Regions from separate parts of the Streptomyces sp. NPDC058401 genome, predicted to be linked through region 1. Evidence: riboswitches for the same ligand, from Rfam matches in the RefSeq annotation. Region 1 holds a riboswitch; the other holds the start of a gene.

Evidence for each region. Region 1 has a riboswitch for ZMP and ZTP ahead of ACFWNV_RS34055 (bifunctional 5,10-methylenetetrahydrofolate dehydrogenase/5,10-methenyltetrahydrofolate cyclohydrolase). Riboswitches for the same ligand answer to the same signal wherever they lie in the genome.
Region 2: it holds a riboswitch for ZMP and ZTP, as region 1 does, so the genes downstream of both, glyA (serine hydroxymethyltransferase) here and ACFWNV_RS34055 (bifunctional 5,10-methylenetetrahydrofolate dehydrogenase/5,10-methenyltetrahydrofolate cyclohydrolase) in region 1, are expected to answer to the same signal.

Annotation. Positions count from the first base shown of each region.
Region 1 covers NZ_JBHXKA010000147.1:3,445-13,649, reverse strand. The annotation lists gene ACFWNV_RS34075 (ATP-binding protein) at 1-655, shown strand, start outside; gene ACFWNV_RS34070 (hypothetical protein) at 652-2,466, shown strand; gene ACFWNV_RS34065 (RNA polymerase sigma factor) at 2,471-4,042, opposite strand; gene ACFWNV_RS34060 (class I SAM-dependent methyltransferase) at 4,256-5,017, opposite strand; ZMP/ZTP riboswitch at 5,118-5,217, shown strand; gene ACFWNV_RS34055 (bifunctional 5,10-methylenetetrahydrofolate dehydrogenase/5,10-methenyltetrahydrofolate cyclohydrolase) at 5,246-6,133, shown strand; gene ACFWNV_RS34050 (peptide MFS transporter) at 6,297-7,826, shown strand; gene ACFWNV_RS34045 (hypothetical protein) at 8,034-8,462, shown strand; gene ACFWNV_RS34040 (helix-turn-helix domain-containing protein) at 8,448-9,269, opposite strand; gene ACFWNV_RS34035 (4a-hydroxytetrahydrobiopterin dehydratase) at 9,466-9,771, shown strand; gene ACFWNV_RS34030 (class I SAM-dependent methyltransferase) at 9,792-10,205, shown strand, end outside.
Region 2 covers NZ_JBHXKA010000022.1:15,604-34,460, forward strand. The annotation lists gene ACFWNV_RS11050 (hypothetical protein) at 1-10, shown strand, start outside; gene ACFWNV_RS11055 (hypothetical protein) at 78-584, shown strand; gene ACFWNV_RS11060 (carboxymuconolactone decarboxylase family protein) at 616-1,104, opposite strand; gene ACFWNV_RS11065 (PLP-dependent aminotransferase family protein) at 1,151-2,584, shown strand; gene ACFWNV_RS11070 (hypothetical protein) at 2,779-3,618, opposite strand; gene ACFWNV_RS11075 (hypothetical protein) at 3,734-4,069, shown strand; gene ACFWNV_RS11080 (glutathionylspermidine synthase family protein) at 4,076-5,266, shown strand; gene rocD (ornithine--oxo-acid transaminase) at 5,286-6,491, opposite strand; ZMP/ZTP riboswitch at 6,601-6,691, shown strand; gene glyA (serine hydroxymethyltransferase) at 6,727-8,007, shown strand; gene trpS (tryptophan--tRNA ligase) at 8,627-9,640, shown strand; gene ACFWNV_RS11100 (2'-5' RNA ligase family protein) at 9,781-10,404, shown strand; gene ACFWNV_RS11105 (YhjD/YihY/BrkB family envelope integrity protein) at 10,550-11,560, shown strand; gene ACFWNV_RS11110 (D-alanyl-D-alanine carboxypeptidase family protein) at 11,508-12,758, opposite strand; gene ACFWNV_RS11115 (SCO4848 family membrane protein) at 12,880-13,140, shown strand; gene ACFWNV_RS11120 (metallophosphoesterase) at 13,137-14,486, shown strand; gene ACFWNV_RS11125 (ABC transporter substrate-binding protein) at 14,620-16,176, shown strand; gene ACFWNV_RS11130 (TetR/AcrR family transcriptional regulator) at 16,210-16,971, opposite strand; gene ACFWNV_RS11135 (thiol-disulfide oxidoreductase DCC family protein) at 16,982-17,401, opposite strand; gene ACFWNV_RS11140 (hypothetical protein) at 17,407-17,811, opposite strand; gene ACFWNV_RS11145 (alpha/beta fold hydrolase) at 17,926-18,684, opposite strand; gene ACFWNV_RS11150 (hypothetical protein) at 18,757-18,857, opposite strand, start outside.

The sequences.
Region 1 (10,205 bases):
CGCCCTGGCCCGCCCCATCGCCTCCGCGCTCGTCAACCGGCTCACCCACATCCACCTGAACGCCTCCGCCGGGGACTGGCTGGTCTGGGCCGGTGAGCACGGCATCCACCCGTGGGTCACCGACTACCTCACGGACCGGCCCGACCACCTGTGGTCGCAGCCGCCCAAGACGGAGGAGCCGTTCTCCACGCCGCGTTCCTGGCACATGCTCTCGGACGCCCTGCACTCCTTCGGGCCCGAGCTGGACGAGACCACCCTCAAGGTGATCGCCCACGGCACCCTCACCCCGGCGCACGCCGTCTCCTTCTGCGGCTACGCGAAGATCGTCCGCCACTCCTTCGGCATCGAGGCGATCATGAAGGGCGACGCGAACTGGCCCACCCGCCTCGCCGACCGCGACCTGCTCTACTACCTGGCCGACGCCTTCCGGGGCCGGCTGGTCAAGGAGCTGCCCGCACGGCGCGAGCACGTCTCGCCCGCCGTCCGGCAGACCGCGTACCGGGCCAAGTCCCTGCTGGTGCAGCTCGCCGAGATCTCCGTCGAGGTCGCCCAGACCGTCATAGCCGACGACGCCGACGGGCTGCCCGTGCTGCCCGCCTGGTTCCTCGTCGAGGCGGCCCGTGACATGCCGCGCCTGGTCGAGGCCCGCCGGTGAGCCGCACCACCCGCAAGAACACCGGCAACGCCAAGCCCGACCCCGCCGACCAGGCCTTCGCCGAGGGCCTCGCCCTGGTCAAGCGGAACCCGGCCCTCGCCGCCGTCTCCGCCACCATCTGCCGCCAGGCGAAGTGCCCGGCCACCCCCGCCGGAGGGCTGGCGGCCGTCGACTCCAACGGCACCGTCCACGTCCACCCCACCCGGCGCGCCACGCCCGGGGAATGGGCCTGGACGCTCGCCCACGCCCTGCTCCACCTCGGCTTCGGGCACGTCCCCGCCGCCAAGGAGGAGCAGCGCTCCCAGCCCGACCGCTTCTCCCTGGCCGCCCGCTGCGCCGTCGTCAACCGGTTCCTGGCGAGCTTCGCACCCGGCTGGACCCCGGACCGCCTGCCCGCCGAGCACCCCGGCGGCGACGAGGAGCTGCTCGCGGCCCGCTGGCGCCGCGACGGCATCCCCGCGGCCCACGAGCACTGCGGCACCGCCGCGGACCACCCCGACCAGATCCTGGTGACCTGGGGGGCGTGGAACACCGCCGTCCCCGACTGGGAGACCGCCTTCGCGCACGCCCTGACCCGCAGCGTCTCGGCCGCCATGGACGTGGCCGGCGGCCGCCGCGACCGGGTCACCGGGGAGCACGTACGGCTCCGCCCGTGGGACCGGGCCCTGAACTGGTTCGTCTCCTCGTACCCGCTGCTCGGGGGGCTCGCCGCCGGGCTGAAGATCGTCGCCGACGCCGAGCTGGCCCGGGCCCAGAACATCGACATCGCCGCCGTCAGCGCGAGCGCCGGGGAGATCTACGTCAACCCGCTGCGCAGCTTCACCGACGGGGAATGGCGGTTCATCCTGGCCCACGAGATGCTGCACGCCGCCCTGCGCCACGGGGAGCGCCGCGGCGCCCGCGACCCGTACCTGCACAACGTGGCCGCCGACTACGTGGTCAACGGCTGGCTCGTGGAGATGGACGTCGGCGAGATGCCCGAGGGGCTGCTGTACGACGCGGAGCTGCGGGACCTCTCCGTCGAGGAGGTCTACGACCGGATCACCACCGACCTGCGCCGCATGCGCCGCCTCGCCACCCTGCGCGGCAAGGGCCGGGGGGACATCCTGGGCGAGCCGCTGCCGCACCCGGCCAGCTGCCCGTACACGGACCTGGACGAATTCTACCGGCGCGGCCTGGTCCAGGGCTTCGACCTGCACGGGTACGGGGAGCGCGGACTGCTGCCCGCCGGGCTGATCCAGGAGATCCGGGCGCTGGCCCACCCGCCGGTGCCGTGGGACGCGGCGCTCGCCCGCTGGTTCGACGCGTACGTGCCGCGGCCCGTGGCCGTACGGTCCTACGCCCGACCGGCCCGCCGCCAGGCCTCCACCCCGGACATCCCGCGCGCGGGCCGGTACTTCCCGCTGGAGGAGACCGCCCGCTGCACCTTCGGGGTGGTCCTCGACACCTCGGCGTCGATGAACGCCGCCCTGCTCGGCAAGGCGCTCGGCGCCATCGCCTCGTACGCGGAAGCCCGCGACGTACCGGCCGCCCGCGTCGTGTTCTGCGACGCGGCGCCGTACGACGCGGGCTATCTGCCACCGACCGAGATCGCCGGACGGGTCCGGGTCCGGGGCCGCGGCGGCACGGTCCTGCAACCGGGCATCGACCTGCTGCACCGGGCGGAGGACTTCCCGCCCGGCGCCCCGGTCCTCGTGATCACGGACGGCCAGTGCGACACCCTGCGGATCCGGCGCGAGCACGCCTACCTGATCCCGCAGGGTGCCTCCCTGCCGTTCACGCCCCGGGGGCCGGTCTTCCGACTGACCTGACGGTTTAGTCGAGGTAGTCGCGCAGCACCTGCGAGCGCGACGGGTGACGGAGCTTCGACATGGTCTTCGACTCGATCTGGCGGATGCGCTCACGGGTGACCCCGTACACGCGGCCGATCTCGTCGAGGGTCTTCGGCTGGCCGTCGTTGAGGCCGTAGCGCATGGAGACCACGCCCGCCTCGCGCTCCGAGAGCGTGCCCAGGATGGACTGGAGCTGCTCCTGGAGGAAGGTGAAGGAGACCGCGTCGGCCGGTACGACCGCCTCGGAGTCCTCGATGAGGTCACCGAACTCGCTGTCGCCCTCCTCACCCAGCGGGGTGTGCAGGGAGATCGGCTCGCGGCCGTACTTCTGGACCTCGATGACCTTCTCGGGGGTCATGTCGAGTTCCTTGCCCAGCTCCTCCGGAGTGGGCTCCCGGCCGAGGTCCTGGAGCATCTGGCGCTGGACACGGGCCAGCTTGTTGATGATCTCGACCATGTGGACGGGGATGCGGATGGTGCGCGACTGGTCGGCCATGGCACGCGTGATCGCCTGCCGGATCCACCACGTGGCGTACGTGGAGAACTTGAAGCCCTTGGTGTAGTCGAACTTCTCCACGGCACGGATCAGACCGACGTTGCCCTCCTGGATCAGGTCCAGGAAGAGCATGCCGCGGCCCGTGTAGCGCTTGGCGAGGGAGACCACGAGGCGGAGGTTGGCCTCCAGCAGGTGGTTCTTGGCCCGGCGGCCGTCCTCGACGAGGATCTCCAGCTCGCGCTTGAACGCGGGCTTGTGGTCCTCCTCCTCTTCGAGCTTGTACTCGGAGAAGAGACCGGCCTCGATGCGCTTGGCGAGCTCCACCTCCTGCTCGGCGTTGAGCAGCGGCACCTTGCCGATGAGCTTGAGGTAGTCCTTGACGGGGTCGGCGGTGGCGCCGGCGACCATGACGGTCTGGGCCGGGGCGTCGTCCTCGTCGTCGTCGGACAGGACGAAGCCGGCGCTGCCGCCCGTCTTGGGCGTCTCCTTCTCGTCGCCCTCGTCGAGGTCCTCGGCAGCCCAGTCCTCGCCCTCGGAGACGGCGGCCTCGGCCTCGTCGCCGTCCTTGGCGGTCTTCTTGGTGGCGGCCGTCTTCTTCACGGCGGTCTTCTTCACGGCGGTCTTCTTGACCGCACGCTTCTTCGGCGCGGCGGCGGCCTCTGCCGCCACCTCCTCCTCGGTCCCGGAGGCCGACGGGTCGGATATCGCCGCGGCGGTGGCGGGGGCCGCCGTTTTGCGCGCACCGATGAGGCGCGGCGGTGCGGCGGCCTTCTTGGCGACGCGCGCCGGGGCGGCGGCCGCCTTGCGCGCCTTCTTGGCGGGAGCCTTCGTGGCGGGGGCGGCGCTGACGTGCAGCGCGACGCCCTCCTCGTCCAGGACCTGGTTCAGGCTGCGCAGGACCCGCTTCCACTGGTCCACCGGGATGCGGCCGGCCTCGAAGGCCTGGCGCACGTCATCACCGTTGATGTGACCCTGCTCGCGGCCACGCTCGACAAGCGCGACCAGGGCCTCGGATTCGGCGATCTCCGTGGGGAACGTACGGGACGGGCTGAGCGACACAAGGAGCCTCTCGTTGCGAACAGATAAGGGGTGGCGGGACATCATCGCGCGAACTCGGGAAACAGACCCGAGGGGGGTCTGTATTCCGGGCCGCACGAGGACACCTGTCGGTTCATCGCATGCCCGAGTAGATTCGTTACGCGCTGAATTGAGTGACCTGCGCCACGCTGTGACCGGGGGGCCGGTCGCGGGTGGTCGTGTCCGCCCTTTTTGTCAGCCCGTTTTGCGGGCCTCGATGAGAAAACGGGCGGTGTGTGCGACGAACGGGCCTTCGCGCTCGATCTGTTCGTGCAGCTCGCGCAGCCGGTCCCGATGCTGTCCGACCGTGAAGCCGGGCACCATCCAGATCACCTTCCTCAGAAAGTAGATCACGGCTCCGATGTCGTGGAACTCCGTCCGCAGCCGCTCGGAGCGCAGATCGACCACCTCCAGTCCCGCCTTCGTGGCCCCGGCGACCGCGTCGTCGGGGTGCCGGCCCCGCCGGACCTCTTCCGGCTGCGGGCCCAGGAAGTACTCCACGAGCTCGAAAACGCTCGCCGGGCCGACCTGCTGGGAGAAGTACGTGCCACCGGGCTTCAGCACCCGCGCGATCTCCTCCCACCAGACCGTCACCGGATGCCGGCTGGAGACGAACTCGAAGGCCCCGTCGCCGAACGGCAGCGGCGGCTCGTCGGCGTCCGCGACCACCACCGCGCCGATCGGATGCAGGCGCCTTGTCGCCCTATCGATGTTCGGCGGCCACGACTCGGTGGCCACCGTCAGCCGGGGCAGCGGCCCGGCTCCGGCGAGCACCTCGCCGCCGCCGGTCTGGATGTCCAGGGCGGAGCCGACCTGAGCCAGGTGCCGCGCCAGGAGCCGCTGATAGCCCCAGGAGGGGCGCTGCTCGGTGGCGCGGCCGTCGAGCCAGGAGAAGTCCCAGCCGTCCACGGAGACGGATTCCGCTTCCGCGACGAGATGGTCGAAGGTGCGCGTCATGTCTCGATCGTCCCAGGTCCGGGCCCGGTCATCCACCGGATTGCCGGGCGCGGGCCCGCCGGGGCCGCCGCCCGGCCCGGCGGAGGGTCGCCTACACTGGGCGGCGGGCCGTGACTGGCGTTCGGGTGGATCACCACCGGGGAGCGGCCCGGCGTACTCCCGCATTCGTACGCCGACTGCCGCGCGCCTGGGCGAACCGCGATCCCGCAGCGACGCTCAGGAGCCCCGATGACCATCCAGACCACTGCCACGACCGGTACGGCCCAGCTGATGGACGGCACCGCCCTCGCCCGCCGCATCTCGGAGCAGACCGCCGAGTACGCCGCGAAGATCACCGAGCGCACCGGTACCGCGCCCTGTCTGGCCACCGTGCTGGTCGGCGAGGACCCCGCGTCCGTCACCTACGTCCGCATGAAGCAGAACCGCTGCGCCAAGGCCGGGATCACCTCCCGCCACGTGGAGCTGCCGGCCGCGACGACCACCGAGGAGCTCGTCGCCACCCTGACGGCGCTCTCCGAGGACCCGGAGATCAGCGGCATCCTGCTCCAGCACCCGGTCCCGCACCACATCGACGAGCGCGCCGCCTTCGAGGCGATCGCCCCGGGCAAGGACGTCGACGGGGTCACCATGCACTCCTTCGCCGCCATGGGCTTCGGACTGCCCGGCTTCGTCTCCTGCACCCCCGGCGGCATCATGCGGCTGCTGGAGGCCTACGACGTGGACCTGACCGGCAAGCACGCCGTGGTCGTCGGCCGCAGCGCGATCCTGGGCAAGCCCGCCGGGATGCTGCTGCTGGAGCAGAACGCCACCGTCACCTACTGCCACTCGCGCACCGTGGACCTGCCGTCCATCGTGCGGCAGGCGGACGTGCTGGTCGCCGCCGTCGGCAAGGCCGAGTTCATCCGCGGCGAGGACATCAAGCCGGGCGCCGTGGTCCTGGACGCCGGCTACAACGAGGGCAACGTCGGCGACGTCCACTTCGAGTCGGCCGCCGCCCGCGCCTCGCTGATCACCCCGGTGCCGGGCGGCGTCGGCCCGATGACCATCGCGGTGCTGCTGGAGCAGACCGTGCAGGCCGCCGCCGCGCAGGCCGGTCTGGCCCTCGCGGACCTCTGAGACCTCTGGGACCTCTGAGACCTCTGACCCGCACCCCGCTCCCTCCCGTACGACGAACGCCCCGGGCCCTTCGGTCCGGGGCGTTCCGTTTCCCGCGGTAACGGGCCGAAAGGCCGATCCCGTTCCGGCGCGACAGGGCTCCAATGAATATGTGAAGCCTTCGATGGATATGCAGAAGCCCCCGGCGTCGGACGCAGCACCGGACGCGGCGGTGGCGGTGGGCGGGAAGCGCCACCCGCGCGGGCTCGCCACCCTCGTCCTCGCCGAGCTGTGGGAGCGTTTCAGCCTCTACGGCATGGTCGCCATCCTCGTGCACTTCCTCGCCGCCTCCCGCGGCCACGGCGGCATGGGGCTCCACGAGGGCACCGCGGAGGCCGTGGAAGGCGTCTACATGGCCATGATCTCGCTGCTGGCGCTGCCCGGCGGCTGGATCGCCGACCGGTTCCTCGGCGCCCGGCGGGCCGTCCTGTGGGGCGGCGTGGTCATCATGGCCGGGCACGTCCTGATGGCCGTCCCGAACCCGGTCTTCGTCTGGCCCGGCCTGGTCCTCATCGTCATCGGCACCGGCCTGCTCAAGCCGAACATCTCCGCGCTGGTCGGCCGGCTGTACGCCGCCGACGACGACCAGCGGCGCGACGCCGGCTACTCGATCTTCTACATGGGCATCAACCTCGGCGCCGTCATCGCCCCGCTCGTCGTCGGCTACCTCGGCGAGGAGGTCAACTGGCACCTCGGCTTCGGCGCCGCCGCCGTCGGCATGGCCCTCGGCCTGGTCCAGTACGTGGTCGGAGGCCGTCGCCTCTCGGAGCAGCTGCGCCCCGAGCCCGTGGTCCGGCTCACCGCCGCCGAGCGGACCAAGATCCGCAAGTCCTCCTCGTACGGCCTGGTCTTCACCGCCGTACTGATCGCCCTGCTGGCCGCCTCGCACGCGTTGAGCATCGACAACATCACCTTCCTGCTCACGATCGTCGCCGTGGTGGTCCCGGCGGGCGTGCTGCTCTCGATGTACCGCAGCCCCAAGATCGACCGGGTCGAGAAGACCCGGCTGCGGGCCTACGTCTGGCTCTTCCTGGCCGCCACGCTGTTCTGGCTGGTCTACGACCAGATGGGCAACGAGCTGAACCTGTTCGCCGCCCAGAAGACCGACCTGTCCCTGCTCGGCTGGCACATCCCGGCGAGCTGGACCCAGGCGCTGCCCTCGCTGTTCGTGATCATCCTGGCCCCCGTCTTCGCCGCCTTCTGGGTGCGCCGGGGCAAGCACATGAGCACCCCGTTCAAGTTCGGCCTCGCCCTGCTGCTGACCGGCGCCTCCTTCGTGGTCATGTCGGGCGCCGCGGCCATCGCCTCCAGCGGGGTCAAGGTCTCGCTGATGTGGCTGGTGGGCGTGTACGTGATCCAGGTGATGGGCGAGATGTGCCTGAGCCCGGTGGGCCTCTCGGTCACCACGAAGCTCGCCCCGCGGGCCTTCACCAACCAGATGATGGGCGTCTGGTTCCTCGCCGCCGCCACCGGCGACGCGATCGGCGCCCAGCTGCCCCGGCTCGACGCGGTCATCGGCCAGAGCTGGAACTTCCTGTGGCAGGGCGCCATGGTGATCGCGGCCGGCGCGGTGATGGTCTTCTTCACCAAGCGCCTCAAGGTCCTGACGGGCGAAGCCGCCGCGGCCCGCGAAGCGGTCGCAGCGGCGGCCTGACAGGGGGCGGGCCGAGGCGGGCCGGGACAGGCCCGGACGGGCCCGCCTCGGCCGTGAGGGCGGCCATGACCCCGGAGGTAATCGACCCGGTGGGGGATGCGGCGGCACAGTGGGGGCATCGGGTTCCGGGGCCGCGCACTCGGCTCCGGGGCCCGGGTCGTTCGTACTCCACCCGCGCAACCGACCCCCGACGGAGGCTGATCCGCCATGTCCGCAACCCTGCTCACCGCCGTAGCCCGTACCACCGTCCCCCGGACCGCGCTGCGCCGCTTCCTCGCCCTCGACTCCGTCGTCAGCACCGGCAACGGGCTCGCCTACGTCGCCTTCTCCGCGCCCCTCGGCCGGCTGCTCGGCGTCGGGCAGGGGATGCTGCTGGGACTCGGGGTGTTCCTGCTGCTCTACGGGGCGGGCGTCGGCCTGCTGGCCTCGCGGCGGGAGCCCCCGGTCTTCCCCGTCAAGATCGTCATCGAGGGCAACTGCGCCTGGGCCGCGCTCAGTCTCGTCTCCCTCGTCGTATGGTTCGCGCCCACCGCCGCCGGTGCGGTGTGGATCGCGGCGCAGGCGCTCGTCGTCGCCTCGTTCGCCCTCTTCCAGCAGCTCGCGCTGCGCGCGGGTGCGGGCTCAGGGCGCCAGTGACCGCAGGTACTTCACGGTCGCCGGGTCGGCCGGCAGGAGGGTCTCGATGGCCAGTTCGGCGACCGTCACGTCCATCGGGGTGTTGAAGGTGGAGATCGAGGACACGAAGGAGAGCAGGTGCCCGTCGTGCTCGATCCGCAGGGGGAGCGCGAGGTACGCGACGGGCCCGTCCGGCTCGTCCCCGTCCGGCGAGGGCTCCCGTTCCGGTCCCGCCGTCGCGGGCAGCGGGTAGGCCGAGACCTCCTCGTACAGCGCCCGCAGCGGCGCCGAACGGGCCAGGGCGATCTGCCGCTCCATCTGGGCCAGCAGGTGTCCGCGCCACTCGCGCAGGTTGCGGATCCGGGGGGCGAGGCCCTCCGGGTGCAGGGTCAGCCGCATCGCGTTGAGGGGACCGGCCAGCAGGTGCTCCGGCAGCCCCTCCATCAGCATCATGACGCCCCGGTTGGCGGCCACCACCTCGTACGTGGCGTCCACCACCAGTGCCGGATACGGCTCGTAGCCGGTCAGCAGCCGTTCCAGCCCCTCGCGCAGCACCTCCATCGAGGGGTCGCCCAGCGGGGTGTGGGCGTACCGGGGTGCGTAACCGGCGGCCAGCAGAAGGGCGTTGCGGTCCCGGACCGGGACCTCCAGCCGGTCGGCGAGCCGCAGCACCATCTCCTCGCTCGGCCGGGACCGGCCCGTCTCCACGAAGCTGATGTGCCGGGAGGAGGAGTCGGCGCGGCCCGCCAGCTCCAGCTGGCTGAGCCCGCGCCGCTCCCGCCAGGTGCGCAGCAGGGCGCCCACCGTCAAGGGCGCAGCAGTCGTCATACGGTGACGTTAGCCCAACCGGGGGAGCGCGGTCCGTCAGCCCACCACGATGGTCGTGGAAGGCGCGCAAGCACCCGCACGCACCACGGCGCGAAACCTTCCCCCCGGCCCGAGCTGTGGGAACCTTGACCCCACGTCAGGTCAATCGGGCAGACGCGTACGTCGCGTACGTCGTGTACGGGGAAGGAGCCTGCGGATGTCGAGAGAGCCGCTTTCGCAGAAGGAGATCGAGGACCGGCTGCGGGAACTCCCCGGCTGGGCCTTCGAGGACGACCGCATCATCCGCACCTACCGGCTGGGCAGCCACTTCGCGGCGAGCGCGCTGGTCAGCCATATCGCCAGCGTGCAGCAGGAGTTGAACCACCACTCGGACCTCACCCTCGGCTACAACACGGTCCGCCTCTCCGTGAACACCCACGACGCCGGCGACTCCGTCACCGACGCCGACTTCGCCCTCGCCGAGCGCGTCGAATCCCTGGCCCCCGCCCACGGCGCCGCCTGAACACCGGAAGCACACACCTGATGCCCACGCCGCCGCGACCGCTCCTCGACTACGACGCCGAAGCCGAGGCCTACGACGCCACGCGCGGCGGGGTCCCGCGCGCCGAGGCCGCCGCCGCGGCGGTCCTCGGCCTGCTCCCGCCGGACACCGGCACCCTGCTCGACCTCGGCTGCGGCACGGGGATCGTCACCACCCGCATCGCCGCCGGCCGCCCCGGGCTGCACGTCCTCGGCGCGGACACCTCCTCCGGGATGGCCGCCATGGCACGCTCCCGGGGGATCCCGGTGGTCCTCGCCTCCGGGACCCGGCTCCCGTTCCGCACGGGCTCGCTCGACGCGCTCGCCGCGGTCTGGCTGCTGCACCTGCTGCGCTCGCCCGGCCTGGTGGCCGCCGTGATCGCCGAGGCCGGTCGGGTGCTGCGGCCCGGCGGGGCG
Region 2 (18,857 bases), on a different contig from region 1:
GGGCGGCTGACGGGGGGACCACCGGGCCACCGGGACCGGCAGGGCGGCTCCCGGTGCACGGCTCGCATACTGGACCGATGAGTCCGATCTCCGCCGGCCATCGGTTCCGGGACCCGCGCAGCACGACGTACGACTTCCTCGCGTCGGTCCTCGTGCGCTGTCCCGGCTGTGACAAGGTCGCGCACGTCGTGGCGGGTCCGGAGCCGGTCGGAGGGCACGGCCGGGACCTCTTCGCGCCGAGGCGCCTCGTCTGCCGGAACTGCGGGACGGCGAAGGTCCGGAGCGGTGGAGGCCCGGCCCTGTACCGGGGCCGGGGCGGGCCGGCCACGGACCCGTACTTCGGTGCTCGGCTGTGGCTGCAGGCCGAGACCCGGCACGGCTGGGTATGGGCCTACGGTCCGGAACACCTGGAGCTGATCCGGCGGTTCGTGCGGGCGCCCCTGCGCGAGGGGATCCCCCGGCACGACCACGGTCGGAAGGCGACCGTGGTGGCCCGCCTGCCCGCGTGGATGCAGCGGGCCGGGAACCGGGACGAGGTGCTGCGGGCCATCGCCCGCATCCACGCCTCACTGCACCGCTCCTGACCGGGGAACACTCCTCAGGGGGCGGGAACCATCACTTGTACATTCCCGGGGTGTAGTGCCCCGGGGTCAGGCGGGTGGTGACGCCGATGCGGTTCCAGACGTTGATCGCGGCGATCAGAGCGATCACCTGGGCCAGCTCCTTCTCCTCGAACTGCTTCGCGGCCCGCTCGTAGACCTCGTCGGGAACGAAACCGTCGGTCAGGACGGTCACGGCCTCCGTCAGCTCGATCGCGGCGAGCTCCTTCTCCGTGTAGAAGTGCCGCGACTCCTCCCAGGCGCCGAGCAGCAGCAGCCGCTCCACGTCCTCGCCCGCAGCGAGGGCGTCCTTGGAGTGCATGTCGATGCAGAACGCGCAGTGGTTGATCTGCGAGGCGCGCAGTTTGACGAGCTCGACCAGCGCCGGGTCCAAGCCCTTGGCGGCGGCCGCGTCCAGGGCCACGGCGGCCTTGTAGAACTCCGGGGCGAGCTTCGCGAGCTGCATGCGGGGGGTGTGTTCGGGTGCCTTCTCCGTGTGGGTCATGGCATCAGCCTAGGAGTCGGGCGGCCCACGTATATGGTCCATATCCATGACGGAATCGTGGGCCACTTTCGGCGCCGACCTGCATCTGGAACCGGTCCCCGGACGCGGTGTCCGCGCCGGGCTGACCGAGGCGCTGCGCGAAGCCGCGCGCAGCGGGCGGCTGGCCCCGGGGACCCGGCTGCCCTCCTCGCGGTCCCTCGCGGCGGACCTCGGGATCGCCCGCAACACCGTCGCCGAGGCCTACGCCGAGCTCGTCGCCGAAGGCTGGCTGACCGCACGCCGGGGCTCCGGGACCCGGGTCGCGGAGCGGGCCCGGGTCGGCGGCGGCGGCGGTGGTGCCGGTGCCGGTGCCGGGGCGAGGCGTCCCGCGGCGGCCGTGCCCGTACGGCGCCCCGTGCGCGCGCAGCCCTCGTACAGCCTGCAGCCCGGTTCCCCCGACCTGGGCGGCTTCCCGCGCACCGCCTGGCTCGCGGCGGCCCGGCGGGCGCTGACGGCGGCCCCGAACGAGGCCTTCGGGTACGCGGACCCGCGCGGCCGGGTGGAGCTGCGCGAGGCGCTCGCCGGATACCTGGCGCGGGCCCGCGGGGTGTACGCGGACCCCGAGCGCATCGTGCTGTGCGCGGGCTTCGGCCAAGGCCTGCTGCTGCTCGCGCGGCTGCTGCGGGCACGGCGGATCAGGGAGATCGCGGTGGAGGGGTACGGGCTGGACGTGCACCGGGAGCTGCTGACCGGCTCCGGGCTGCGCACGCGGCCGCTGGCCGTGGACGGGGCCGGGGCCCGCACCACCGAGCTGGCCGGCTGCGGCGCGGGGGCGGTCCTGCTCACGCCGGCGCACCAGTTCCCGACGGGCGCCGCGCTGACGCCCGGGCGGCGGGCGGCGGCGGTGGACTGGGCCCGGTCCACGGGCGGGCTGATCCTGGAGGACGACTACGACGGGGAGTTCCGCTACGACCGCCAGCCCGTCGGCGCGCTCCAGGGACTGGACCCGGACCGGGTGGTGTACCTGGGCACGGCGAGCAAATCCCTGGCGCCGGGGCTGCGCATGGGCTGGATGGTGGTGCCCGGGCCGCTGATGGAGGAGGTGCTCGCGGTGAAGGGCCGGACCGACTGGAGCTCCAGCGCGCTGGACCAGCTGACGCTCGCGGAGTTCATCCGGTCGGGGGCGTACGACCGGCACGTGCGGGAGATGCGGCTGCGCTATCGGCGGCGCCGCGACGAGCTGGTGGCGGCAGTCGGGGAGCGGGCGGCGGTCTCCGGCATCGCGGCGGGGCTGCACGCCGTCCTGGATCTGCCGCCGGGCGGGGAGCGGGCCGCGCTGCGGTCGGCCGCCTGGCAGGATCTGGGGCTGCAGCCGCTGTCCTTCTTCCGGCATCCGGAGGCGGTGATGGCTCCGCGGGAGGCGCTGGTCGTGGGCTTCGGGACGCCGTCCCAGAGTGAGTGGGCGCCCACGCTGACGGCGCTGGTGGCATCCCTGCCGTGACGGGTGCCCTGCGGGGCTGTCCCCTACCCGCCCTTCCACCGTTCCCCGGGCTCCGCCCGGACCCGGTCCTCAAACGCCGGACGGGCTGGATTGTGCGACCGCCGGTGGTCTGGGAAATTCAGCCCCTCCGGCGTTTGAGGAGCGGGGCCTGGGGCGGAGCCCCAGGAGCGCCGGGCTGCGCCCGGGCCCCGCCCTCAAGTGGCGGGCGGCCGGATCGGTTCCGCCGGGGGTTCGCCGAAGCGGGCCAGGGCGATGGAGCCGGCCACGGCTACCGCGAAGCCCGCGACCGCCAGCCAGGTCAGGCCCTCGCGGGTGCGGTCGCCCAGCCAGGCCACGCCCACCGCCGCCGGGCCGATCGTCTCGCCCAGCACCATCCCGGCGGTCGCCGCCGTCACCGAGCCCCGCGACAGCGCCGAGGTGAGCAGCAGGAACGCGGAGCCGCCGCCGAGCAGCAGCGCGTAGAACGCCGGGTTCGACAGGGCGGAGAGGGAGATGTCGTCGATGAGCCGGACCGCCACCTCCACCACCCCGAAGCCCGTCCCGGCGGCCAGACCCAGCGTCATTGCCCGGCTGCGGTCCGGCAGTCCTCCCGCCACGGCCCCGACCACCAGCACCAGCCCGGCCACCGCCAGCAGCCCCAGTTTCAGCGCCAGCGTGCCCTGCCCCGAGCCCTCCTCCCCGGAGGCCAGCCCGAGCATCACCAGCCCCGCGCACACCACGGCGACCGCGCCCCACTCCGTCCCGCTCAGCCGCACCTTCAGCAGTCGCGCCGCGACCACCGCGGTCACCGCGAGGCTGGCGGCGAGGGCCGCGCCCACCGCGTAGATCGGGATGTGCCGCAGGGCGATGATCTGGAGGACGAAGCCGACCCCGTCCAGCCCCAGTCCGGCGAGATAGCGCCACTGGCGCAGTGCCCGCAGGAGGAGGGCGGTGTCGACGCCGGAGCCCGTTCCCGGCTCCGCGGCCCGGGCCGCCACGGCCTGCAGGACCGACGCCGTGCCGAAGCAGACCGCCGCACCGAGCGCGCAAATCATCCCAATGAGCACGAACCGACTCTAGGTCACGGATCCCGCGTCGGCCGGATTCCGTCGGCCGGGGCGGCCGTTCTAGTCTGTCCGCAGCCGGCCACCCAGGGGGAGCGAACAGTCCATGGACAGCAGCAGTAGCAGCAGCAAGAGCAGTAGCGGCACCGATGCCACCCGCGCCAAGCGCCGCATGCGCTCCGGCACCGTCGCCCTCGGCGGCATGGGCCTGCTCGCCGCGGCCCTGGTGGCCTGCGGGAGTAGCAACGAGCCCGACAAGCGCTGCGCGGACCGCGCCACCATGGAGAAGCTGAACTCCAAGGAGTGCAAGAGCGGCGGCCGCGGCGCGTACTACTACGGCGGCAGCGTCGCGAAGAACAAGGTCAGCGGCGGCAGCTTCGACAAGTCCGCCGTCACCCGCGGCGGCATCGGCGGCAGCCACAAGAGCTCCTCGGGCGGCTGATCCAGGGTGAAGCGCCACACCATCGAGCCCCGCCCCGACTGGCAGAAGACCGTCGAGGAGCAGGGGCTGATCTACCCCCTGACCCGCTACCCCGACGATTCGCTGCGCCCCTACTGGGACGAGAGCGCGTACTACTCCTTCACCCTCCCCGAGGTCGAGGCGCTGGAGAACGTCGTCGAGGAACTGCACGCCATGTGCCTGGCGGCGGCCCAGCACATCGTCGACGAGGACCGCTTCGCCGACCTCGGCATCACCGACCCGAAGCTCGCCGCGCTGATCGCCGAGTCCTGGCGGCGCCGCGCCGAACAGCCCTCGCTGTACGGCCGCTTCGACCTGCGCTACGACGGCGCCGGCGGCCCCGCCAAGATGCTGGAGTACAACGCCGACACCCCCACCTCCCTCGTGGAGGCGGCCAGCCCGCAGTGGTTCTGGATGGAGGAACGGTTCCCCGGCGCCGACCAGTGGAACTCCCTGCACGAGCGGCTCGTCGACGCCTGGCGCCGCCAGGCGGAGCTGCTGCCGGCCGGCCCGCTGCACTTCGCGCACTCCGAGACCGACGAGCTCGGCGAGGACCTGATGACGGTCGCCTACCTCCAGGAGACCGCCGAGCAGGCCGGCATCGAGACCCGTGAGCTGTCGGTGGAGCAGATCGGCTGGGACAGCCTGTCCGGCCGGTTCGTGGACGAGAAGCTCGGCTTCATCCGCGCGGTCTTCAAGCTGTACCCGTGGGAGTGGCTGGCCACCGACGAGTTCGCCCCGCAGGTCCTCGGCACGTACGACCACGGCGGCGGCTCCGGCACCACCGCCTGGATCGAGCCCCTGTGGAAGATGCTGCTCTCCAACAAGGCACTGCTGGCGGTCCTGTGGGAGCTCTTCCCGGAGCACCCGAACCTGCTGCCCGCCTACCTGGACGGCCCGCGCGAACTCGCCACGACCACCGGCTACGCGGCGAAGCCGCTGCTCGGCCGCGAGGGCGCGGGCGTCACCCTGCACCCGGTCGGTGGCGAGCCCTTCGCACCGGAGGAGGACGAGACCTACGTCTTCCAGGGCCTCGCCCCGCTGCCCGACTTCGACGGCAACCGGGTGGTGCTCGGCGCGTGGGTCGTCGAGGACGAGTCGGCGGGCCTCGGCATCCGCGAATCGGCGGGGCCGGTCACGGACGAGTACGCCCGCTTCCTGCCCCACGTCATCCTCTAGATCCTCCCGTGGTCGCCCGCTAGGCGCCGAGGACCGACCTGAGCTGGTCCAGCCCCCAGTCCAGGTCCTCCTTGGAGATCACCAGCGGCGGTGCGATCCGGATGGTCGACCCGTGGGTGTCCTTGACGAGCACCCCGAGCCCCATCAGCTTCTCGGAGATCTCCCGGCCGGTGCCGCGCGCCGGGTCGATGTCCACGCCCGCCCACAGCCCGCGGCCCCGTACGGCGGTCACCGCACCGCCGCCGACCAGCAGGTTCAGCTCCCGGTGCAGGTGGTCGCCGAGCTCGGTGGCGCGCTGCTGGTACTCGCCGGTGCGCAGCATCGCGATGACCTCCAGGGCCACGGCGCAGGCCAGCGGGTTGCCGCCGAAGGTGGAGCCGTGCTCGCCCGGCCTGAACACGCCGAGCACGTCGCGGTCGGCCACCACCGCCGACACGGGCACGACCCCGCCGCCCAGTGCCTTGCCGAGGATGTACACGTCGGGGACGACCCCCTCGTGCTCGCACGCGAAGGTCCGGCCGGTGCGGCCCAGGCCCGACTGGATCTCGTCGGCCATGAACAGGACGTTCCGCTCGCGCGTCAGTTCCCGTACGCCCTTCAGGTATCCGGCGGGCGGCACGAGCACCCCGGCCTCGCCCTGGATCGGCTCCAGGAGCACGGCGACGGTGTTGGAGGTGACGGCGGCGGCGAGCGCGGTGAGGTCCCCGTACGGGACGATCTCGAAGCCCGGGGTGTACGGGCCGAAGTGGTCGCGGGCCTCGTGGTCGGTGGAGAACGACACGATGGTCGTCGTCCGGCCGTGGAAGTTGTCGGCCGCCACCACGATCTTGGCGTGCCCGTCCGGTACGCCCTTGACCTCGTACCCCCACTTGCGGGCGGTCTTCACCGCCGTCTCCACGGCCTCCGCCCCGGTGTTCATGGGCAGGACGGCCTCCTTCCCGCACAGCGCCGCGAGCTCGGTACAGAAGTCCGCGAAGCGGTCGTGGTGGAAGGCGCGGGAGGTCAGCGTGACCCGCTCCAGCTGGGCGCGGGCGGCGTCGAGCAGGCGGCGGTTGCCGTGGCCGAAGTTCAGGGCGGAGTAACCCGCGAGCATGTCGAGGTAGCGGCGCCCCTCCACGTCGGTCATCCACGCGCCCTCCGCGGTGGCCACGACGACGGGCAGGGGGTGGTAGTTGTGCGCGCTGTGCGCGTCGGCGGAGCGGATGGCATCAGCAGTTGTCGACACGGGGTCTCCGATCGTCCGTCAAGCCGGTGACGAGGGTGGCGTCATTGTCCATCCTCGCTCGAATACCGGACGGAGAAACCTCATCCGCGGCGCGCCCGCTAAGGTGTCGGACACGCACGGCGACTGGCGCACGGAGAACCAACTCCGGGGGAGCCGTGCGCGCACGACCGCACACAGGGCCGCTCGCCTGGGCCTCGCGGGGACGAGATCCGACATCGACCCCGGAGGAACCGCCATGAGCGCGAACCACCACCCGTACCGCCACCCCGCCCTGCTCGCGACCGACCCCGAGCTGGCTTCCTTCGTCGCCGCCGAGGAAACCCTCCAGGCGCAGACCCTGCGCCTCATCCCGAGCGAGAACTACGTGTCCTCGGCCGTGCTGGAGGCCTCCGGCACCGTGCTGCAGAACAAGTACAGCGAGGGCTACCCGGGCCGCCGGTACTACGAGGGCCAGCAGAACATCGACCGCATCGAGGCGCTGGCCGTCGAGCGGGCCAAGGGCCTCTTCGGCGTCGACCACGCCAACGTCCAGCCGTACTCCGGCTCGCCCGCCAACCTCGCCGTCTACCTCGCCTTCGCCAAGCCCGGCGACACGGTGATGGGCATGGCACTGCCGATGGGCGGGCACCTGACGCACGGCTGGGGAGTCTCGGCGACGGGCTCCTGGTTCCGCGGCGTGCAGTACGGGGTCCGGGCGGAGACGGGTCTCATCGACTACGACGCCGTACGGGACCTCGCGCTCGCGGAGCGGCCCAAGCTGATCTTCTGCGGCGGTACCGCGCTCCCGCGCACGATCGACTTCGAGGCCTTCGCGTCGATCGCCAAGGAGGCGGGCTCGGTGCTCGTCGCCGACGTGGCGCACATCGCCGGCCTCATCGCGGGCGGCGCCCACCCCTCCCCGGCGGGCCACGTGGACGTGATCTCCACGACCACCCACAAGACCCTGCGCGGACCGCGCGGCGCGATGCTGATGTGCCGCGAGGAGCACGCGAAGGCCATCGACAAGGCGGTCTTCCCGGGCCTCCAGGGCGGCCCGCACAACCAGACGACGGCCGGTATCGCCGTGGCCCTCCACGAGGCGGCGCAGCCCTCCTTCGTGTCGTACGCGCACGCGGTCGTGGCCAACGCGAAGGCGCTGGCCGCGGCGCTGCTGGAGCGGGGCTTCGACCTCGTCTCGGGCGGTACCGACAACCACCTGATCCTGATCGACCTCACCGGGAAGTCGGTGTCCGGCAAGATCGCGGCGAAGGCGCTGGACCGGGCCGGGATCGTCGTGAACTACAACACGGTGCCGTTCGACCCGCGCAAGCCGTTCGACCCGTCGGGGATCCGCATCGGTACGCCGTCGCTGACGTCGCGGGGCCTTGGGGTCGAGCACATGCCGGTGGTCGCCGACTGGATCTCGGATGCGGTGTCCGCGGCTGCCGTCGGCGATGAGGCGGCCCTCGGCAAGATCCGCTCCGCGGTGGCCGACCTCATGTCCGCCTTCCCGGCCCCGGGCCTCCCCGTAGCCTGACCCGCCCGGGCGGGGGCCGCTCCGTGCGGGGCAGCCCCGGCTCCGACCCTTACCGCTGCGCGGGCGAGGCCCCAGCGGCACCCTTTGCCGCTGCGCGGGGCGGAGTTCCCCTACCCGCCCTTCGCCCGTTCCCCGGGCTGCGCCCGGACCCCCTGGGGCTCCGCCCCAGACCCCGCGCCTCAAACGCCGGCGAGGCTGGATATGGCCGGCCTCCGGCGTGCACGTACAGGCTGACGCCGGCGGAAAATCAGCCCCTCCGGCGTTTGAGGAGCGGGGGTCCGGGGGCTGGCCCCCGTGCAGCGGCGCCGCAGGGGCTCGACCACGTCCGGTGAATCCAGCCCCGCCGGCGTTTGAGGCGCGGGTGTGGGCGGCGCCCACGAAGCCCCGCGCAGCGGTGTTCCGCTCCGGCCCCGGGCTCCGCGCCGCCCGCTCCGCGCGTCCTGAGCTGCGCAGCGGCCTCCGGGTCCGAGGACGGAAAGCGGTCGCTCGGCCGAGGCAAGATCCGGACGGGGCGCTACCGGGCGGTACGCGGGCGGGGGCCGGGCGAGGGGGGTGCGACCCGCCGGGTTCCGGCCAGTGGCGGGGCCGAGCCCGGTGTCACACCTGAGAGAATGGAGCCATGGCTTCTGATCGTCCTCGCGCGCTCTCCGGCATCCAGCCCACCTCCGGTTCGTTCCACCTCGGGAACTATCTCGGAGCCATCCGGCAGTACGTCGCCCTGCAGGAGACGCACGACGCCTTCTACATGGTCGTCGACCTGCACGCGATCACCATGCCGCAGGATCCGAAGGATCTGCGCGCCAATACCCGGCTCTCCGCGGCGCAGCTCCTCGCCGCCGGTCTCGACCCCGAGCGCTGCACGCTCTTCATCCAGAGCCACGTGCCCGAGCACGCGCAGCTCGGCTGGGTCATGAACTGCATCACCGGTTTCGGCGAGGCCAGCCGGATGACGCAGTTCAAGGACAAGTCCGCGAAGAACGGCGCCAACAACGCCACCGTCGGCCTGTTCACGTACCCGATCCTCCAGGTCGCCGACATCCTGCTCTACCAGGCGAACTCCGTCCCCGTCGGCGAGGACCAGCGTCAGCACATCGAGCTGACCCGGGACCTGGCCGAGCGCTTCAACCAGCGCTTCGGGAAGACCTTCACCCTGCCGGCCGCGCACATCGTCAAGGAGGTCGCGAAGATCTACGACCTCCAGGACCCGGCGATCAAGATGTCGAAGTCGGCGTCTTCGCCCAAGGGCCTGATCAACCTCCTCGACGAGCCCAAGGCCACCGAGAAGAAGATCAAGAGCGCCGTGACCGACACCGAGGCCGTGGTCCGGTTCGACCCGGTCGAGAAGCCCGGCGTCAGCAATCTGCTCACGATCTACTCCACTCTCACGGGCGAGTCCGTCCCCGCGCTGGAGGCCGCGTACGAGGGCAAGGGCTACGGCGCGCTGAAGACCGACCTGGCCGGCGTGATGGTCGATTTCGTCACACCGTTCAAGCAGCGCACCCAGGAGTACCTGGACGATCCGGAGACCCTGGATTCCCTGCTGGCCAAGGGCGCGGAGAAGGCCAGGGCGGTCGCCGCCGAGACCCTGGCGCAGGCGTACGACCACCTCGGTTTCCTGCCCGCGAAGCACTGACGGGCACGCAAGAGAAAGAGGGCCCTGGCGATCTGGGGGGTGCTGCCGCCACACTGGGGCGGCAGCACTCGTGCGACGCACATGCGGAGCACATGCGAAGCACAGACCACGCACAGGGACTACAGGCGGAGGAGAGCTACGTGGGGACCGTAACGCTCGGCGTTTCGATCGCGGTCCCGGAGCCGTACGGCAGCAGCCTTCAGGAGCTGCGAGCCGGCTTCGGGGACGTCGCCGCGCACGGCATTCCCACGCACGTCACCCTCGTACCGCCGACGGAGGTGGCCGCGGAGCGGCTGCCCGGGATCCGCGCCCACCTGGCGGAGGTCGCGGCCGCGGGCCGTTCCTTCGTGATGCGGCTGGCCGGCACGGGCACCTTCCGTCCGCTCTCGCCGGTCGTCTTCGTCCAGGTCGTCGAGGGCGGCTCCGGCTGCACCCGGCTCCAGGGCCAGGTCCGCGACCCGCAGGGGCCGCTGAGCCGGGAGCTGTCCTTCCCGTACCACCCGCACGTCACGGTCGCCCACGGGATCTCCGAGGAGGCGATGGACCTGGCGTTCAGCACCCTCGCCGACTATGCGGCGGAGTGGGTCTGCAACGGGTTCGCCCTCTACGAGCAGGGCTCGGACGGAGTCTGGCGCAAGCTGCGTGAATATCCGTTCGGCAACGGGGCAAGCGGTGGGACGAGCGGCGTCCCGGCGCAGCTCGGCTCGGCCACGGACAGCAGTGCGGCGGCGGCCGCGGGCGAGGCGACCGTACGCCGTTCCTGACGCAGGAACCGGAACCGGAAACCGATCCTTCGCAGGACCAGGGCATGGAACGGCCGAGCCGTCGGGCGAAAAGTCACAATCGACGACCGTAGTCCCCAAAAGCGGCAATCCCGGCTATTTACGACAGCTCATTTACGGTGACCGTATGGACTGGCTGACGAAACTCCCGCTGATCGGGCCCCTGGTGTCCGCGCTGATGCGGACCCACCTGTGGCGTTCGTACCAGCGGCTCGACCGCGTGCACTGGAGCCGGCTCGCCGCCGCCATCACCTTCATCAGCTTCCTGGCCCTCTTCCCGCTGATCACGGTGGCCGCCGCGATCGGCGCCGGACTGCTCACCCAGGACCAGCTCGACAGGCTCCAGAAGAACCTCGCCGAGCAGGTCCCCGGCATCTCCGACCAGCTCGACATCAACGCCCTCGTGGCGAACGCGGGCACGGTCGGCCTGATCGCCGCCGCCGTGCTGCTCTTCACCGGCATCGGCTGGATCGGTTCCATGCGGGACTGCCTGCGCGCCGTGTGGGAGAAGGACGACGAAGACCAGGGCAACCCCTTCGTCCGCAAGGGCAAGGACGCCCTCGTCCTCATCGGCCTCGGCGGCGTCGGCCTGGCCTCGGCCGCCGCCTCGATCTTCGGCTCCAGCGCGGTCGGCAAGGCCGGCGACTGGCTGGGCGTACCGCGCGACGGCGCGGGCGGCGGCCTGCTGCGGGGCGGGGCCTTCCTCGTCGGCGTGGTGGCCGCCTTCCTGCTCCTGCTCTACGTCCTGACCCTGCTCCCGGGCGTCGAACCGCCCCGCCGCCGGCTGATCGAGGCGGCCCTCCTCGGCGCGGCCGGCTTCGAACTGCTGAAACTGCTGCTCAGCGGCTACATGCGGGAGGTCGCCACGAAGAGCATGTACGGGGCCTTCGGCGTGCCCATCGCGCTGTTGATCTGGATCAACCTCACGGCGAAGCTGCTGCTGTTCTGCGCGGCGTGGACCGCGAGCCGGGACGACGCGGACGGGGACGGCGTGGAGGACCCGGAGCCCGGCCGGGAGCCGGAGCCGGGCCGGGAGCCCGACCCGGAGCCGGGCCGGGAGCCGGACGCCGAGCCCGCCGGCTCCGCTACCCCTGGCCGCGAGCCCGGCGGCTGCGCCCCCGCGGCCAGCGCCGGTTGACGGCGTAGGCCCCGCCGGCCACCACGGCCAGCACCCCGCCCGCCACGCCGAACGCGGTGCCGATCCCGCCGCCGGAGTCCCCGCCGGACGCCGACGGGTTGTTCTCGTGGGACTGGGCCGGGGAGCCGTGGGAGGTGGTGTCCGCGCTCTTCGGCGGCACCAGCTCGCCCACCGGCTTGACCTTCCCGGCCGCCGCGAAGCCCCAGTCGAGCAGGTCGGCGGTCTCCTCGTACACCGAGTTGGCGCCGCCGGTGCCCGGGTTCATCACCGTGACCAGCAGCTTCTTGTTCCCCTGCTGGGCCGCGCCGGTGAAGGTGGAGCCGGCCATCGTGGTGTTGCCGTTCTTCACCCCGGCGATCCCCTTGTACGGGGAGAGGCCGCCGGCCCCGGTCATCAGCCGGTTGGTGTTCTGGATCTCGAAGGTCTCCCGCGGCTTCCCCGCCTCCTGGCGGCCGGGGAACTTCGCGCTGGCCGTGCCGCAGTACTCCCGGAAGTCCTGCTTCTGCAGACCGGAGCGGGCGATGAGGGTGAGGTCGTAGGCGCTGGAGACCTGGCCCGGAGCGTCGTAGCCGTCCGGGGACACCACGTGCGTGTCCAGGGCCTGGAGCTCCTCGGCATGCGCCTGCATGTCCTTGACGGTCTTCTCGACGCCGCCGTTCATGGCCGAAAGTACGTGCACGGCGTCGTTCCCGGAGCGCAGGAACACCCCGAGCCACAGGTCGTGGACGCTGTACTCGGCGTCCTCCTTGATGCCCACGAGGCTGGAGCCGGCCCCGACCCCGTCCAGCTCCTGGTCGGTGACCTTGTGGAGCTGGTCCTTGGGCAGACCCGGCAGCACCGTGTCGGCGAAGAGCATCTTCATGGTCGAGGCCGGGGGGAGCCGCCAGTGCGCGTTGTGCGCGGCGAGGATCTCGCCGGTCTCGGCGTCGGCCACGATCCACGAACGGCCCGTCAGGCTCGTGGGCAGCGCGGGCGCGCCGGGCAGCAGGTTGACCTGCGTACCGGGCTGCCCGAGCGCCGAGCCGCCGACCGTGGACATCGAGGCGGGCGGCGCGGGCGCCTTGGGCGGCTGCCCCTTCCCGTCCACCGGTGGCGTCGGCGTCGGCGCGGCGTACGCGGGCGAGGCCAGCAGGGCCGGGACCAGCAGGGCGGGGAGCGCGGCGGAAAGGACCGTCAACGCGGTCTTCTTGGCAGACACGCAGGTGAAAGTACATCCCGATGCTGTGCTTAGCGGCCCGGACCGGCCAACCCGCCGCAACCACCGCCGGGACAGCCCACCCCGGCGCGTCCGTCCTGGGGAGGAAACCGATACTTGGCTCATGAGACTCAGCCGCGCCGCTTCCTGGTTCCTGCTCGCCTTCGGAGTGTGGAGCTGGTTCATCTGGGTGTCTTTCGTCCGGAACCTGTGGAAGGACGGCAGCGGTCTGGCCTTCGACGCCGCGGGGGACCCGACCGCGTACTTCTGGGTCCACCTTCTCCTGGCAGTGGCGTCCTTTCTCCTGGGGACGGCCGTCGGAGTGATCGGGTTGCTCGGGGTGCGGGCACTGCGGCGTGAATCACGTACGGAGGCGGGCGCGTGACGATCCTTCTCATCGCGGCCGTGGCCCTGCTGGTCCTGGCCCTCCTGGTCCTGGTCCACCGCTGGCTCTGGATCCGCCTGGTCCGCGACACCACCACCCCCGGCGGCGCGGTCCGCCGCACGGGCACCGCCCTGGCCTTCGCCCTGCCGCTCCTGTCCGTGGCCGCCCTCGTCGGGGGCCGCGCGGGAGCCCCCTTCTGGCTGGAGCGCACGGTCGCCTGGCCGGGCTACCTCTGGCTGGCCGTCCTCCTGTACCTCTCCCTGGCCATGCTGGTCGCCGAGCCGATCCGAGCGGTATGGCTCCGCCGGTCGAACGCGCCCACACCCCCGGCCGCCACCGCAGGCCCGGGGGCGGAGCCCCACGGCGTCCCCGCCGCCGAGGGCGCGGCCCCAACGGGGTCCGGGGCGGAGCCCCAGTTTCGGGAAGGGGCGGGGAGGGGAACTGCGCCGCAGGCCACGCTCGCAGCCACCGCCGACCCCACGGCCCCGGCCGACCCGGCGCCGGCCGCCCCCACGGAGGCCGGCGTCAGCCGCCGCCGCTTCGCGCGGATCGTCGCCGGCACGGCCGCCGCCGCCACGGCCGGCACCGTCGGCTACGGCACGTACGGCGTCCTGCGCGGCCCCCGCGTCAAGCGGGTCCAGGTCCCCCTGGCGAAGCTCCCCCGCGCGGCCCACGGCTTCCGCATCGCCGTCGTCAGCGACATCCACCTCGGCCCGATCCTGGGCCGCGCCCACACCACCCGCATCGTCGACACGATCAACCGCACGCAGCCCGACCTCATCGCCGTCGTGGGCGACCTCGTCGACGGCAGCGTCGAGGACCTCGGCCCCGCCGCCGAACCGCTGCGCGGCCTCCGCTCGCGCCACGGCTCGTACTTCGTCACCGGCAACCACGAGTACTTCTCGGGCGCCCAGCAATGGGTCGACCACGTCCGCGAGCTGGGCCTCACCCCGCTGGAGAACGCCCGCCGCGAGCTCCCGTACTTCGATCTCGCCGGGGTCAACGACGTCGCGGGCGAGAGCGAGGGCCACGGCCCGGACTTCCAGGCCGCGCTCGGCGACCGGGACCGTACCCGCACCGCCGTGCTCCTGGCCCACCAGCCGATCGTGATCGACGACGCCGTCCGGTACGGGGCCGACCTGCAGCTCTCCGGCCACACCCACGGCGGGCAGCTCTGGCCCGGCGAGTACGTCGCCGAGCTCGCCAACCCCACCGTCGCCGGGCTGGAGCGCTACGGCGACACCCAGCTGTACGTCTCGCGCGGCGCGGGCGCCTGGGGCCCGCCGGTCCGGGTCGGCGCACCGTCGGACATCACAGTCGTCGAACTCGCCTCATATCAGGCCTGAACCTCCCGAACCTCCAACGCCACGCGACAAATCGGCCTTCCCGAGGCTGAAATTCCATGATGGGATGTGACCGATAATCGGATAGCTGGTCGCACACTTCGGCGTGCGCCCGTGTGGGGTGGAGTCAAGGATGCTGCGGTCTGTCCGCTCGAAAGTCATCGCGGCCGGGCTGGCCCTCGGCGTGGCCGGCGTCGCCACCTGGCAGTTGCTGCCCCAGGCCGCCGGCGGCGGGGCGGCGATCCGCGTCGGCACGAGCGACGTGGTCTCCTCCCTCGACCCCGCGGGCGCGTACGACGCCGGCTCCTGGGCCCTGTTCAGCAACGTCTACCAGTCGCTGCTGACCATCAAGCCCGGCTCGGACACCCCGGTGCCCGACGCGGCCTCCGCCTGCAACTTCGTCGGTGACAAGCTCACCACGTACCAGTGCGAGCTGCGCCCGGACGTGAAGTTCTCCTCCGGCCGGGCGATCACCGCCGAGGACGTCAAGTACTCCTTCGACCGGATCAAGACGATCAACTCCGACCAGGGTCCGGCGCCGCTGTTCAACACCCTGGAGTCGATCAAGGCCGAGGGCCGCACCGTCACCTTCAGCCTCTCCGCCGGTGACGCCACCTTCCCGTTCAAGATCGCGACGGGCGCCGCCTCGATCGTGGACAAGGAGAAGTACCCGGCCAAGGCCCTGCGCGAGGAGGAGAAGGTCGACGGCTCCGGTCCCTTCACCCTCGACGGCTACACGGCCGGCGCGAGCGCCGAGCTGAAGCCCAACACCTCGTACAAGGGCCAGGGCAAGGTCTCCAAGACCGCGGTCACCGTGAAGTACTTCAAGGACTCCGCGCAGCTGGAGCAGGCCTGGACCGACCACGGGATCGAGGTCGCCCACCGCGACATGCCCCCGGCGGTCCTGGCCGCCCTGAACCCGGGCCTGGAGGACACCCGCTACCAGGCCTCGGGCGGTACGGAGATCCGCAGCATGGTCTTCAACCTCCGCCCCGGCTCCCCGGTGGCCCAGCCCGCCGTCCGCCAGGCCGTGGCCGCGGTCGTGGACCGGGCCAAGGTCGCGACCGAGGTCTACAAGGGCACCGTCACCCCGCTCTACTCGCTCGTCCCGGCGGGCATCGCCGCCCACAGCACGCCGTTCTTCGACGCCTGGCCCTCGCCGAACGGGCTCACCGCGAAGAAGCTCCTCAAGGACGCCGGCATCGCCACCCCGGTCGCGATCACCCTCGGGGTCAACGTGCGCGGCGCGAGCGTGCCCGAGGCCGAGGAGCTGAAGGCCCAGCTGGAGTCCACCGGCCTCTTCCGCCTCACCATCAAGCCGGTCGAGAAGTGGAGCGACTTCCAGAAGGCCTACGCGGCGGGCGAGTTCGATGCCTACACCATCGGCTGGATCGCCGACTTCCCGGACGCGGACAACTTCCTCGCCCCGCTGGTCGGCGCCGACAACTCGATGAACAGCGGCTACTCCGACAAGGCCGTCGACGACCTCATCACCCGCACCCAGTCCTTCTCGGACCGCGGCGCCGCCGCCAACGACTTCCGCGACCTGCAGAAGCTGGTGGCCCAGCAGGTCCCGATGCTGCCGATCTGGCAGAAGAAGGACTACGTGATGTCGCGCGAGGCCGTCGCGGGCGCCCAGTACCTCTCGGACGGCACCGGCGTGTGGCGGCTGTGGGAGCTCAGCTGGCTGTAGGCCGCGGTCCGCGGCCGGGCCCTGCGCCGTTTGCTACGCAGGGCCCTCTTCCGGGCCTTCTTCCGGGCCCGCATCCGGGTCGGAGGCCCGCTTGCGGCCCGGACGGGACACGGCCGACTGGGCCATGCCCGGCAGGAAGTCCGTGAACAGCTCGTGCACTTCGCGCACCAGCGGGCGCAGCACCCGGAACCGGGCCAGGATGATGCCCCGCGTCGTGAGCTGCGCGCCGCGCTGGGCGAGCTTGCGGGTCTTCTCGCTGTCCGGGGAGCGGTCGAAGACCCAGTAGAGGACCAGGCCCATCTGCGAGAGCCACATCAGCTCCGGCAGTACGTCCGCCAGCTCGTCCGGCACCTTGGTCTTGGCGCCCGCCAGCACCTCGCGGTGCATGTCGATCGCCAGCTTGCGGGCCGGCTCCGACTCCGGGGAGAACGGGCTGAGCGGGCTCTCCGGGTCGGCGGCGTTCTTGAAGAACTGCGAGGCGAACTCGTGGTACGGCGCCGCGATGTCCAGCCAGCTGGTCAGGACGCCGGCGAGCCGCTTCTGCAGATCGGTCTCCTTGTCCAGGATGGGCCGGACCGCCGCCAGGTGGGCGGCGCCGATCCGGTCGTAGAAGCCCTGGACCAGGTGTTCCTTGGACTCGAAGTAGTAGTAGGCGTTGCCGACCGAGACTCCGGCCTCCTTGGCGATGCCCCGCATCGTCGTCTTGTCGAAGCCGCGCTCCTGGAAGAGACGGAGCGCGGTTTCGAGGATGAGCGTGCGGGTCTGCTCGCTCTTGGGAGCCTTCTGATCAGTCACGGCACCGAGCCTATCGGGGCGCGGAACAGTGGTCGTCACAGGCCGGTTCCCCGTCGTTCGCCGAGGAGCCGTCCCGCAGCACCTCGCGCCAGGTGGAGGCGGTGTACATGGCCGCCTTGGCGAAGGGCCGGCCGGCCGGGGTGGCCAGCCAGTTGGCCTTCGGCCGGTGCTCGGCCAGCGCCCACAGGCAGACGATGAAGGCGTCGGTCCCCTTCCACACCTGTCCGGAGTCGCCGATGACGGTGATCTCCTTCAGCGTCGAGGCGTGGTCGAGCTGCGGGTAGCGCCGCTGCGCCTCGAAGGAGGCCGCGGGGATGAGCCGGAGCGGTACCAGCCAGCGCTGGCCGAGCAGCCAGTGCCGGATGTGTACGCAGAGCGGGCAGTTCGCGTCGTAGAGCACCGTCAGGTGCCGGGTGACGGCGGTGGCCACGGTGATCAGGCTCCGGCGGGCGCGGTCCACCCCTGGGGGGCGACCGGCGGGGTCTGCTGGCGCTCCATGATGCCCCGGCGGCGCATCTTGTTCAGCACCCAGACGTTGCCGAGGTGCATGACGCCGAGGACCAGGAGCACGACTCCGAGCTTGACCGACAGGGCTTCGAAGAGTCCGCGGGCCGCCACGATCTCGTCGGCCGACCGCAGGTAGAGGGTCACGAAGCCGATGTTGACGAGGTAGAAGCCGACCACCAGGAGCTGGTTGACGGCGTCCGCGAGCTTCTCGTTGCCCTGGAGGACGTCGCCGATGAAGACGCGCCCGTTGCGGCTGAGCGTGCGGGCCACCCAGACGGTGAGTCCGATGCTGATGAGCAGGTAGATGACGTACGCGACCACGGTGAGGTCCATTGCCCTCAGCCCCCTTGAACGTGCTTGAACGTGTTCAACTGCTGACAGCACTGACTGTAGACCCATTTTTGAACAGGTTCAAGCGAATGTCGTGCGCGGGTTTCCGGGCCCCGGTCAGCTTCCCGGGAGGAACTCCAGCAGCAGCCGGTTGATCTCCTCCGGGCGTTCCAGGGAAGGGAGATGGCCGGCCCAGGGCAGCTCGACGCGGACGGCGCCGGACACGACCGAGGCCAGCTCCGCGGGGACCTCGCGGAAGTCGGGGATGTCGTGCGCGCCGCCGACGGCGAGGACCGGGGCGGTGACGGCGGCGGGATCGAAGACGGGCTCGGGGAGCTCATGGTCCCAGTCGGCGCCCTGGGCACCCTTCAGGTTCCCGAGCTGCATGGCCCGTACGAGGGCGTGCGCGGCCCCGTCGGCCTCCGGGCCGAGCCACTGGCGGGCGTTGAGCCCGGCCGCGCCCTCCAGGTCGCCCGCGTCCAGCAGGGCGGCCTCGGCGGCGTTGAAGGCGAGCAGCGCGGGTCCGCGCCGCTGTGCGGGCATGGCGGGGCAGAGCAGCGCCAGCGCGCTCACCAGCTCCGGCCGCTGCGCGGCCAGCGTCAGCGCGACCCGCCCGCCGTACGAGCTCCCGACGAACGCGGCCCGCCGGATGCCGAGGTGCTCCAGCAGCTCCCGTACGTCCTCGTGGTCGCTGTACGGGGCTTCGGCGGCGGGGGAGTCGCCGCAGGTCCGGAAGTCCGGCCGGACCACGCGGAAGCCGGCGGCGAGCAGCGGCTGCCACTGCGGCTCCCACATCCGCCGGTCGCACACGGAGGAATGCAGCAGGACGACGGCCGGGGCCTCGGCGGGACCGTCCACATCATGGATGAGAGTCATCCGGTGATCTTCGTCAGACCGGTCCCCGACCCGCCACCGGATTCCCGCCCGGCCGGACCCGGCTGACCGGACTCACATGCTCAGCGCGCGCGCCTGGTTGAGCTGGCTCATGACCCACATGTAGGTGCCCGGGTCCACCGCGGGGATCATCGTGGAGTGGTGGCGGCCGGCGC